DNA from 4 places in the Brumicola blandensis genome. Region 1 is predicted to be linked to each of the others. Evidence: predicted binding sites of a transcription regulator. Region 1 holds the regulator's gene; each other region holds the start of a gene.
What was found. Region 1 encodes MetJ, which represses methionine synthesis genes. Its sites were predicted from a motif close to TAGACGTCTAGACGTCTA; they were not measured.
Positions count from the first base shown of each region.

Region 2: a site for MetJ is predicted at 2,066-2,083, ahead of metK (methionine adenosyltransferase). Genes of this name have one in related genera too.
Region 3: a site for MetJ is predicted at 1,797-1,814, ahead of RM544_RS09945 (homoserine O-succinyltransferase). Genes of this name have one in related genera too.
Region 4: a site for MetJ is predicted at 1,793-1,810, ahead of thrA (bifunctional aspartate kinase/homoserine dehydrogenase I). Genes of this name have one in related genera too.

Region 1 is NZ_JAVRIE010000002.1:542,185-545,401, reverse strand. It holds gene metF (methylenetetrahydrofolate reductase) at 85-975, opposite strand; gene metJ (met regulon transcriptional regulator MetJ) at 1,115-1,435, shown strand; gene RM544_RS07640 (DUF2959 domain-containing protein) at 1,442-2,095, opposite strand; gene pip (prolyl aminopeptidase) at 2,313-3,217, shown strand, end outside.
Region 2 is NZ_JAVRIE010000004.1:302,423-305,639, forward strand. It holds gene RM544_RS11800 (M48 family metallopeptidase) at 1-689, opposite strand, end outside; gene metK (methionine adenosyltransferase) at 783-1,934, opposite strand; gene tkt (transketolase) at 2,285-3,217, shown strand, end outside.
Region 3 is NZ_JAVRIE010000003.1:337,508-340,724, forward strand. It holds gene RM544_RS09930 (chemotaxis protein CheW) at 1-574, shown strand, start outside; gene RM544_RS09935 (chemotaxis protein CheW) at 614-1,105, shown strand; gene RM544_RS09940 (DUF2802 domain-containing protein) at 1,270-1,767, shown strand; gene RM544_RS09945 (homoserine O-succinyltransferase) at 1,893-2,816, shown strand; gene RM544_RS09950 (homocysteine S-methyltransferase family protein) at 2,926-3,217, shown strand, end outside.
Region 4 is NZ_JAVRIE010000004.1:271,307-274,523, reverse strand. It holds gene thrA (bifunctional aspartate kinase/homoserine dehydrogenase I) at 1-1,549, opposite strand, end outside; gene RM544_RS11670 (DUF2937 family protein) at 1,881-2,420, opposite strand; gene aceK (bifunctional isocitrate dehydrogenase kinase/phosphatase) at 2,566-3,217, shown strand, end outside.

The DNA.
Region 1 (3,217 bases):
TTCCATCGCAAACTTAAACTACAGGTGTACCGTAAACTTCAAGGGCTAAGGCCCCACTCAAGCCTAATCAGGAAATAACACTGCCTATTTCGAATGGCTACGCAATCCTAGCATATGACATATTGCGTAACTGAGTTCACTGCGATTCAGAGTATAAAAGTGAAAGTGCTTCACCCCTTCTTTAGCTAACACCTTGACCATATCCATGGCTATGTTGGCACCAAGTAGGTTACGAGTTGCTTGATCGTCATCATCTAAACCTTCATACATTTTATGCAACCAATTTGGTACATGCACATTTGTAAAGCCAGCAAAGCGCTGAAGAGTTTGATAGTTAGTCACGGGCAGAATACCGGGTACGATATCCAAGTCGATACCAGCAGCCGCGGCGCGGTCCCGAAAACGCAAGAACACACTGGTGTCGAAAAAGAATTGGGTGATTGCTTCATTCGCACCCGCTTCAGCTTTGCGTTTTAGATTCAATAGATCAAATTGAGCATTAGGTGCTTCTGGATGCTTTTCTGGATAAGCCGCGACCGAAATATCAAAATCTGCCACGTCCTTTAAAAGCGCGACTAAGTCTGAAGCGTACATATCAGTTTTATCCACACCTTGAGGTAAGTCTCCGCGCAAGGCAACGATGCGCTTGATGCCTGAGTCCCAGTAGTCCTTTGCAATTTGCTTTAACTCGCTAGGTGAGGCATCAACACATGTAAGGTGTGGTGCTGTTGGCACGCCTGTTTCGTTGTTAATACGCTTAACAACAGAATGAGTGCGATCACGTTCACCGCTATTCGCCCCATAGGTTACCGACATATATTTGGGTTTAAGAGGTGCTAATCGCTCAACAGATTTCCAAAGGGTATTTTCCATCGCCGCAGAATTTGGCGGAAAAAACTCAAAAGACACCTCGATATCTCTCAATTCAGATAGAGATTGATTCAGTGCATCAATACCCTGTGCGTAGGAAACCATGTTACTTGCTCACTTATAGACGTTTAGACGTCTAAATTACGTTTTATACACCTAGACGTCAAGAAGTTTACACTTCTAGATTGATATTTTTTCTATTCCAGTTAGAATTTTCATATAAGTAAAACCATTAAGGATTCACATGGCAGAGTGGAACGGTAAATATATACATCCATACGCAGAACACGGAAAGAAGAACGAACAGGTAAAAAAAGTGACCGTATCGATTCCTATCAACGTGCTGCAAGTACTTACCGATGAGCGCACGCGCCGTCAAGTAAACAACCTTCGTCATGCAACCAACTCCGAATTGCTATGCGAAGCTTTCTTGCATGCGTTTACTGGGCAACCTTTACCCGACGACGCTGATCTAAAAAAGGACAATCCTCACCGTATTCCTGCTTCTGCCCGTGAAATCATGGAAAAAATGGGGCTCGATATCGATGCTGCTGAAGCTGAATAAGCTCAGTTAGCCTTTTATACCTGCAATAAATTCGTCAGATTGTTTAATTGCTGTATTCATTTCAGCAATTAAGCTTGTCACATCTTGCTTAATATTATTAAACTCGCCTTGCAATGCACCAATCGCGTTTGCATTCAGATTGTGTTTTAAGGCTAGGACATTGTCTTGTAGTGCAATCAATACGGGATCTATACTTTTTTCTACCTTGCGCATGGAGCGCAGTAATGAATCGTATTTTCGTTTTGTTTCATTGAGTTTACGTTTGCTGTCACGCTTCAAGGTCGCACTGTTAATTAAATCTATTTCGTCTTCCCACTCTTCAAACAAAGCAGTGGCTACATCTTCAACTTTAATAATTCTCGCGGTGACCGCAGCTGCGCTGTCTTTGCTTGCACCCAATTGATCACTTAAATTTTTGTAGACGCTTTCTAACTCACCGCCATCGAAGTTAATTAACGCGCTAAACTCTTCTAAGGCTGAGGAAAACTGTTCCTGAGCTTCTTTTTGTGAATCTTGAGCGTCTTCCACTCTATCTACTAATAAATCTCGCTTTTCTACACCTAGCTTTTCCCACATGCCATAGTAAGCATTGTCTACTACCGACTGGCAAGCGCTTAAGCTTAATACCAAAACAAACATCATTGTAAGTATACGAAACATAATTCTTCCTTTCTGATTAAGACTGAAAATATAATTTTATTACCTTATCAATGCCTTAGGTATGTTCATCCTTACTTTTTCCCAAAATACCGTCAGCAATGATCTGCTAAGCAAAATAATGAGTTATAATACCACAAATCAAATGTTACATTTGTAAATAGCTTGTATCTGTCGCGTAAACGACACTTGTATTAGTTTAACAATAGTATTGAGTAGTATGAACGGACTCTTCCATACAAATAGCGCATATCAAACAGGCTTTATGTCTGTTTCTCATGGGCACGAGATATACGTTGAACAAAGCGGCAACCCCGACGGTATCCCTCTCGTTTACCTTCACGGCGGACCAGGCGCCGGCTTAGGTCGCAATTACCAATGGCCTTTTGATCCTATCAAATATCGTATTATCGGCATTGATCAGCGGGGCTGCGGGCGTTCAACTCCCTTTGGCGATACACAACACAATACCACGCAGCTATTACTCGACGATGTTGAATTTGTAAGAGAGTCTTTAGGCATTCAGAAGTGGGTGGTATTTGGCGGTTCATGGGGTTCAACACTTGCCTTAATGTACGGCATTATGCATCCGGAAAATTGTCTCTCTTTAGTATTACGCGGTGTATTTTTAGCTCGAGAAGAAGATTTTGATTGGTTCCTTAGACCGAACGGTTGTGCAGCGCAAATCTACCCAGAAGCATATAAAAACTTTTCATCTCATATAAAAGACTTATCTTCATCAAGCGCGGTGTGCGAACAATTCATTGAACTATTTAAACATTCTGATAAAAGCGTGAGCTTTCCTGCACTCAAGTCTTGGTATGATTGGGAAGGTTATATCTCACGACTGGTGGCCCCCAGTGTAATGGCCAGTGACCTGAGTGCGGATGCCCAAGTGAAAAGCCTTGCTCTTCTAGAGTGTCATTACCTTTTGAACAAGTGCTTTATTGATGAGAACTTTATCCTCAACAATATCGATGCATTGAAAGGAACACCTTGTCATATCGTGCATGGCCGATATGACATGGTCTGCAAATTAGAGGCTGCGTACTCTGTTCAACAAGCCTTACCTTTGTCCACATTGAAAATTGTCAACAATGCCGGACACAGTATGTCTGAAATCGG
Region 2 (3,217 bases), on a different contig from region 1:
TCTGCTTGGGATTCTCCACCACTCGCTTTGCTCATATTTTTCCATAACTCGACTGACTGTTTGGGATCAAAGCCCGCCTTGGCCATCAAGTCTAAACCAATTTCATCAGCTTCGCTTTCATGGGTGCGACTAAATGGCAAGGCGACAGCATATTGAGTAGTTAAACCCAGGCCCGACATAATCAAACCGCTATTGGACACTTCGTTTGCTTGCAGTACTTGGTTTACAATTTGTTGGCCCGTGCCAATCACGGCGTTTTGAGACACTCTTTCGTTACCGTGATGAGCGATTACATGACCTACCTCATGTCCGATAACAGCAGCAACTTGATGTTGGTTTACTGCTACATCTAATAAGCCTGTGTATACGCCTATTTTGCCGCCAGGTAAGGCGAAGGCATTTACCTGAGCATCATCAAAAACGACGACTTCCCATTCGCCATCAAATACCTCTTTAGACACGTGCTGAGTGATACTTTTAGCAATACATTGTACATATTCATTTTGCACCGCTTTATTAGATATTTTGATATCCGACTTCATCCCAGCGAATGCTTGTACGCCCATTTCGCTCAGCTGTGACTCTGGAAACAACAATAACTGAGAACGGCCTGTTGGCGACGTTGTGCAAGCGACAAGCGCTACACTCAGTAATGCAGCGGAACTGACCATGATAAATCTGCGAAGCATATTAATTCCTTATAAAAAAACGCCCCCATACAGGAGGCATTATTTGAATCTCAATGTACCGATTGGCACTCTGAACCTAAGCCTTGTGAACTATTATAGCCCAGCAGCTGCTCTCAGGTCATTGGCTTTGTCGGTTTTTTCCCATGGAAATTCATCTCTACCAAAGTGCCCATACGCTGCAGTTGCTTTATAGATAGGGCGCTCTAAGTCGAGCATAGTAATTAAACCATAGGGACGCAAATCAAAATGTTCACGCACTAAATTCGTTAACACATTATCACTGACTTTGCCTGTTCCGAAGGTTTCGACAGAAATAGAAGTCGGTTCAGCCACACCAATCGCATAGGAAACTTGAATTTCACAACGATCAGCAAGACCAGCGGCAACGATATTTTTAGCCACATAACGACCAGCATATGCCGCCGAGCGATCAACTTTTGACGGATCTTTACCTGAAAATGCACCGCCGCCATGACGTGCCATGCCACCGTAGGTATCGACGATGATTTTACGACCCGTCAAACCACAATCACCCATTGGACCACCTATAACAAAACGACCGGTCGGGTTAATGTGAAATTGCGTTTGTTTAGTAAGCCACTGAGCGGGAAGCACTGGCTTAATGATTTCTTCCATGACTGCTTCACGTAACACTTCATTACTGACTGAGTCACAGTGCTGGGTTGATAGAACCACTGCGTCGATGCCTACAGGTTTGTTATCTTCGTAAACAAAGGTGACTTGACTCTTAGCATCTGGACGCAACCAATTAAGCTTGCCGCTTTTTCTCATTTCCGCTTGCTTATGCACAAGACGGTGGGCGAAAGTGACTGGCGCTGGCATTAAGACGTCGGTTTCATTACTCGCGTAACCAAACATTAAACCTTGGTCACCCGCGCCTTGTTCCTCTGGTGAAGAGCGATCAACACCTTGATTAATATCGTTCGATTGTTTACCAATAGCATTCAATACCGCGCAAGAATCAGCATCAAAGCCCATATCAGAATGGGTATAACCGATTTCTTTTACCGTTTTTCTTGTTAACTCTTCTATATCGACCCAGGCTTTGGTGTTAATTTCACCGCCAACCAAAACCATCCCCGTTTTGACGAAGGTTTCACAAGCGACGCGCGCTTTTGGATCTATTTCTAAGATGGCATCTAAAACGGCATCTGAAATTTGGTCTGCAATTTTGTCAGGATGTCCTTCAGACACTGACTCTGATGTAAATAAATGGCTAGCCATGAATTATCCTATAGTTACAAACCAAGGGACGCGTTCTCAATAATGAACACGAATTGGCCCTTGGATTTTCGTTGCTTCAGTTCAATATCGACATTGTAGTCGAAAAAATGAATTTTACCAATCTTTACTTCTAGACGTCTAAAAGTCTAGTCGGGTTTAGGGCTGATACGGCTTGTCGAGAATTTTGGATGTTTAAAAATGCGATTAAAGCAAAAAAATCAACACAGAAACGCCGAATAATGATTGAACAAAGTCGCTCGGTGTATGAGAATACGCCCTCAGTTTGAGGAACCGCGGTCAAGCCCTCGGATTCTTACAGCATTATGTAATCGAAGTATCAAGGAGAGCTCATGCCATCACGTCGTCATTTAGCCAACGCCATTAGAGCGTTAAGTATGGACGCTGTTCAACAAGCCAAGTCAGGACACCCTGGCGCCCCGATGGGAATGGCCGATATTGCGCAAGTTTTGTGGACAGACTTTATGTCGCACAACCCGAACAATCCTAACTGGGCAAACCGTGATCGTTTTGTGCTTTCCAATGGGCATGGCTCGATGCTCTTATATTCTCTATTGCACCTCACAGGCTACGAACTGCCAATTGAGGAATTAAAGCAATTTCGTCAATTACACTCTAAAACCCCAGGTCACCCGGAATATGGTTATGCGCCAGGCGTCGAAACTACGACAGGTCCTTTAGGGCAGGGCATAACGAATGCGGTTGGTATGGCGATCGCAGAAAAAGTGCTTGCTGCGCAGTTTAATAGAGACTCATTCAATGTTGTTGATCACCAAACCTATGCTTTCTTAGGCGACGGCTGTTTAATGGAAGGCATTTCCCATGAGGCATGCTCTCTTGCTGGTACCTTAGGTTTAGGTAAATTGATCGCATTTTGGGATGACAATGGTATTTCTATCGATGGTGAAGTTGAAGGATGGTTTAGCGACGACACACCGAAACGGTTTGAGTCCTATGGCTGGCAAGTGATTGCAGGTGTTGATGGTCACGATCCTGAGCAAATCGCCGCTGCAATTGAAAAAGCGAAGGCAGAAACCTCTCGTCCAAGTTTGATTTGCTGTAAAACAGTGATCGGTTTTGGTTCGCCAAATAAGCAAGGTAAAGAAGATTGTCACGGTGCACCACTAGGTGACGATGAAATTGCATTGGTCAGAAAAGAATTGGATTGGCCGCATGCTGCGTTTGACGTACCTGCCGACGTTTATGCAGGGTGGGACGGCAAAGCCAAAGGTACTGAAGCCGAAGCGGCTTGGGATGCTATGTTT
Region 3 (3,217 bases), on a different contig from region 1:
TGAAGAGCTTGTACTGAGAGAGAAAAATGTCGATTTAATGCTAAGTGAACATAAAGAAAAGTTCGAAGAGGTCGACATAGAGAGTAGTGAAGTACATGTTGAGGCATCGGCAAGTTTAAAAGATGTCTTAGATGAGCGATTTCAAGCCTTGTTTTTTGAGGTGGCTGGTTTAACTTTAGCTGTGCCTCTTATTGAACTCGGCGGTATACACGAAATTAAGAAGATTGCGCCAATTATTGGTAAGCCAAATTGGTTTATGGGCGTGATGATTAAGAATCAAGATAAGTACAATGTTGTGAATTCAGCGTTGTGGGTAATGCCTGAAAAGTATAGCCCAGAAATGGCCGACAACTTAGATTATCGTTTTGTGATAAATTTAGGTAAAACGCCTTGGGGATTAGCCTGTGAAAAGCTGGTTAATACCGTCGAGTTAAATAAATCAGATGTAAAATGGCGAGCGAATACCGGGAAGCGTCCTTGGTTGGCTGGTATGGTAAAAGAGAAAATGTGTGCTTTAATTAATGTTGCTGAGCTAGTCCAAATGTTACAATCTGGGCTAAGTAACAAACAGTAAGGCCTAACAGCAACTTAGTTGTGCGACGGAGTAAATTACATGAGCGAAGAAAGAACAACGATTGCCGCGAGCGACCCTAATGATGAGGTCTTGCAATGGGTAACTTATCGTTTGGATGAGGAAACTTACGGTATCAACGTTATGCAAGTTCAAGAAGTCTTGCGTTATACCGAGATCGCACCGGTGCCGGGAGCACCCGACTATGTGTTAGGGATTATTAACCTACGTGGTAATGTTGTTACCGTTATCGATACTCGTTCACGGTTCGGTTTACCCCCTACAGACATTACTGATAATACGCGGATCGTGATCATTGAATCTGATGAGCAAGTTGTGGGCATATTAGTTGATAGCGTTGCCGAAGTGGTTTATTTACGCTCATCTGAAATTGATAGTGCGCCAAACGTTGGTACGGAAGAAAGTGCTAAGTTCATTCAAGGGGTTAGCAACCGTGGCGGACAGCTATTAATATTAGTCGACTTGAACAAGCTACTCAGCGATGATGAGTGGGATGAGTTAGGCGGCATTTAAGCGTTTACATGACTAAACGCTTTACAGTCAAGAGAGGCCACTTCTATAGTGGCCTTTTTGTTTTGTGTGTAGCATAAAATAGTTGCCATTGAGTTTGTATCCTACTCAAAAATAAGAATATACTGGTTTCATTCAATTTATAACGAGTCTCGCAGCGAGGTAGTATGGAAACCCTTGAACCAATATCAATGACTACAATGGTGAGTTTGATCGTCGCCGTTATCGCGCTAAGTATCGCTATTATAGCAATACAAGCTAGCAGCAAAACGAATAAGCGATTAAATATCACACTTGAACTGCTCAACAGCTTGCATAAAATTATTGAAACAAATAAAGCTAACATTGCGGAATTAGAGAATAAACTGAGCGTTGAATTGCAAGAAGCTGATCACGTGACCAAAAATACCAGCCAAAGTGATATCGCCAAAGAACAAGATATTATACAAATAAGCCAGTCGATAGCAGACTTGCAAGTTCAAATAGACAAACTTTCTGCGCAATATCAGGAGTTAGTTGAGCAAGAGCCAACAGCTAAAATCTATACCAAAGCACAGAGTTTAGTGCGCTCTGGAGCCAGTGTCGCTGAGGTAATGGAAGCATGTGATTTGCCGCGAGCAGAAGTAGAAGTCATGATGGGTATTCAAGAAAAGGCGCGAAAATAAATCAAATTGTCACAATAGAAAACCTAATTTGGACGTCTAGACGTAAAGAAGTTGACATTTGGGTAATTATTGCCAGAATGGAGGCATAACTTTTACTTTTCTATACGACTAAATAGGTGGTCTGAATGCCCATTAATATTCCATCCGACCTACCAGCGCTCGATGTTCTGCTTCAAGAGAATATTTTCGCGATGGATAGTCGTCGTGCAGGTAGCCAAAATATAAGGCCACTTGAAGTTGGAATTTTGAATTTAATGCCGAATAAGATCGAGACCGAAATTCAAATCCTTCGCCTTCTATCTAATACACCGATACAAATCAATGTGGACTTGATCCGCATTGATGAGACCACTCCAAAAAATACGCCAAAATCGCATATGGATGCGTTTTATCATGAATTTAGTGAAGTATCCGACAAAAATTACGACGGTTGGATTGTGACAGGTGCACCTCTAGGCTTATTAGATTACGAGGATGTTAAATACTGGGACAAGATGACAGAGCTACTAGACTGGGCTAGAGACAATGTGCAGTCTACGTTATTTCTTTGCTGGGCGGCTCATGCGGCGCTTTATCATTTTTACGGGGTAGACAGGAAAATACGAGAGTACAAACTGTCTGGTGTATTTGAGCATAAAGTTGAACAAGCGAAGGATGAGCTAATGCGCGGCTTTGATCCGCTGTTTTGGGCACCCCACAGTCGAGTAGGCGAAGTTGCAGAGGCTGACTACAAAAGCATTGAGGGACTAACGGTATTGGCTCAATCAGATGCTGCCGGCACATATATCTCTGCGACTGATGACAAGCGCTTAGTGTTTGTGACGGGCCATCCCGAATACGATCCCCTTACCTTAGCGCAAGAGTATGAGCGAGACCTTGAAGCGGAGCTTTCGCCACAAGTTCCCGAAAACTACTTTGCCAATGACGATCCGAACCAAGCTCCTTTAGTCAGATGGAAGTCTCATGGTAGTCTGTTGCTAACGAATTGGTTGAATTATTACGTTTATCAGAATACACCTTTTGACCTGACTCAATTACGCAGAAAGTAAGCGAGAGTTTGGTTATTACGACATATTGTTTATCACCTTTACTTCGAGAAAAAACGTGACTGAAAGTTTTCAAACTGAAATAAGATTATCTAAAGAGCACAAAGCACGCATAGCGAGACAAACTGATGCGTTAGAAGAGGCTGCAAAAAAACGCATTTTGATTCTTGATGGTGCGATGGGCACGATGATTCAAAAACATCAACTAGACGAAGCTGATTATCGTGGTTCTCAATATGCAAATTGGCATTGTGATGTCAAAGGTAATAATGACCTGTTAGCGATTACTCAAGCGGGGATCATTAAACAAATTCATTTAGAATACCTAGCTGCAGGTGCAGACATAATTGAAACGAACACCTTTAATGCAACCACTATCTCCATGGCTGATTACGATATGCAAG
Region 4 (3,217 bases), on a different contig from region 1:
CAATACCGTTATTATTCAAAAGTAATTTGCGACTATTTGCGATACCAAAGACCTCGAGACGGATGTCTCTGCCCAACAGAGATGCTTGCTGTTGTGCGATTTGCCTCAACAACTCAGCACCGACGGTGCCGCAACCAATTAAAAATGCATCGATAGTATGTTTCTTAGTAAAGAAATTCTGATGGATGACTTTTACTGCTTTTTTCGCTTTCGCGTTTTCAATCACGGTACTAATTGAGCGCTCGGATGAGCCTTGAGCAATAGCAACATTGTTCACCCTAGCCTGCGCTAAAGCACTGAAAAACTTCGCGGCCATGCCTTTAGATTGACGCATACCATCACCCACTAAGGTGACAATGGCGAGTTCTCGACGAACTTCAATGGGTTCTAACAATTGATTGCTAAGTTCTAATGCAAAGCTTTCATCTAATAAATCAAGTGCCCGGTCTGCATCTTTTTGCTGAATACAAAAGCTGATGCTGTATTCAGATGAACTTTGTGTGATTAAGCTGATTGAAATATTGCCCGTTGAGATCACATCAAAAATGCGACTTGCCATACCCACCATGCCTTTCATTCCGGGGCCTGCAATATTGAACATCACTACGTCTTCGAGGTGTGATATACCTTTAACACTGGTCCATTTTTCACTCGCTTCATGAGAAATCAATGTGCCTGGAGCGGCCGGGTTTAAGGTATTGCGAATAAGGCAAGGGATGCTGTACTGGGCAATTGGACCAATTGTTTTAGGATGAAGCACTTTTGCGCCGAAGTAAGACAATTCCATCGCTTCTTGATAAGTTAACTTATCTAGCAAAACAGCGCCATCAACCTGGTTAGGATCGGCGTTATAAACACCATCCACATCTGTCCAAATTTCGCAACAACTAGCATCAATGCACGCAGCGAGTATTGCTGCAGAGTAATCCGAGCCATTACGCCCTAAAGTGACTTTTTCACCCAGATCATTAACCGCAACAAAACCGGGCATAATCAGTAGTTTTGAGCCATCTGTATTGACCTCACTAAAACGCGCTTTGCTCGCGCTTAGGTCAGCGATACTATCAAGGTAGCTGCCATTTGCGACAACATATTCGACGGGGTCGATAATCTCATTGGCAATACCTTTGGCATTCAAGATTTCGCTAAAGATGCGCACGCTTAGATACTCACCCAAACTCAATATTGAAGCAGTAACTTGTTCAGGGCAGGTTTTCAGTAAGGCGATGCCTTTTAATTGCTGTTCTAACTCACTCAGCTTTAGCTTGATGAAATCGCTAAGCGGCTGATAAGAAAAGTTGTCGAGGGTGCCGTTTAAATCGTCTGCGATGCCATGTAAGGTCATATTCAATTTGGCAAACAATTCGCCATAATCAGCGCTAGACTCAGCTTGTTCACATAACAATGAGAGGGCGTTTGTTACGCCTTTAGGTGCTGACAATACAACTGCCGCCCCTTCTGTTTGATGTGTATCGGTGCTAATTTCCAACACGCGCATGTAACGTGTTGCATCAGCTAAACTCGACCCACCAAACTTTAAAACCTTCATGTATTACTCCTGTACTCTCATTTTATCTGTTTACATTCTTTTACTAGCCGCATACAAAAAAGCCCGCTATTTGCGGGCTTTCGTTAACTTTAAATCTTGCGCAAGCTAACGACCGCCCCTGGTAAGGATGGTAATCATACCCATAATCATCATAGAAATAGTTAGCGTCAACTTAGCTGATGCAACCACCCCTACTTTAAGGTTAATGTCGTTAGTTTTTATTGTTCTTTTCATAGGCTCAATTTGCCGTATAGACGTCTATATGTCAACCACGTTTTGGACATAAACGCGATATTCACTCAATTAAATCATGTTAAATGAATTTTCATCATCAAAGAGGCTGCTTTTTTGGAATATTCTCTTCTTTTGCTGCTTTTTTGCGCGCCCTTCTTTTTCGTACAACTATTTGAGTCGGAGCGCTAATAATAAGATTCAGCAACAGCCCTAAGATCACACCGAACAAAATGCCCTCAGTGCTAATCGGTAGGCCAAAAGTGAATTGCTTCAGGGTTTTATCAAGGTATGGCCAACCCGATGGCGACAGCATAAAGCCAATCTTTTCTATCAGATTCCCCTCCGCAAACACTTGAAGACCTTTTCCAAGGTCATTCTGCCTCTGTAGTGTACTTTGTTTTTGTATTGCATCATCGCGCACACTTTCTACATCATTTTTCAAATGGTGTTCGATCATATCGTCGATTGACGGATAACCGTATTTGTCAGCCGTCGTCTGGTAACCGTCAATTTGCCATTGGTTTGCATCATAAGCGCCTGCAATGAATTGATGATACTGGTCAGCAAGCTGTGGTACCTGCAAAGCAAACAGTAAGGTTAGGCCAAAGAATAATTTGTCGATAGTGCTGTAGATCAAGGAAGCTCCTTCCATTTTTGCGCTAAGAACCTATACCTTAGTCAACAGATAGCCAATATAGGTTTCAATTATGCGACATCTCTTTTCATACACAGTATATTCTTACTTTATCAAATAAACACCTGCGCAGAAAAAGATACGCCTTATGAACGAGAATCAAGCATCAGAGGTAGATACTAGTAAAGTTGCTCGCCACTTCGCTTACCAAGTGATTAGCGGTTTTGACCGTTCATACCGGCGTCATAGCCGCATCACAGCTGGCGCAAAAGAGCGATTTGAGCAATCCTTATGGAGTGAATCTCAATTAGCAATCAAAGACCGTATTGCCGTGTATGAACAAAGCTTGAGTGAGATTGTTATTGACTTGTATGAACAAGTACACCCTCGTCAACAGGAAAGTGAATTTTGGCAAGAGGCAAAAGCGCAATATACCAAGCTACTGAATAATCACCCTCAGTTTGAACTTGCAGAAACTTTTTACAATTCTGTAATTGGACGTATTTTCAAACATGCAAAAATTGATGAAACAATGATGTTTGTGCTGCCAAGTCGTTGTTATCTTTCGGGGCCTGACCGCGAAAAAGTCATTTACCGCTTTGACACCTCAGGCACAGTCAGAGCCATGCATGAAGCAATCTTCGATACATTTCGCTTTGCAGTCCCATTTGATAATCTTGAGCACGATTTGCAAAATATGGATAAAGCCTTACGAGCACGACTCGACCGTGAACAGTTAGCAAGTGTTCACACTGTCGAATTACTTAAGCCCGTTTTTTATCGTGGAAAAGCAGCATATC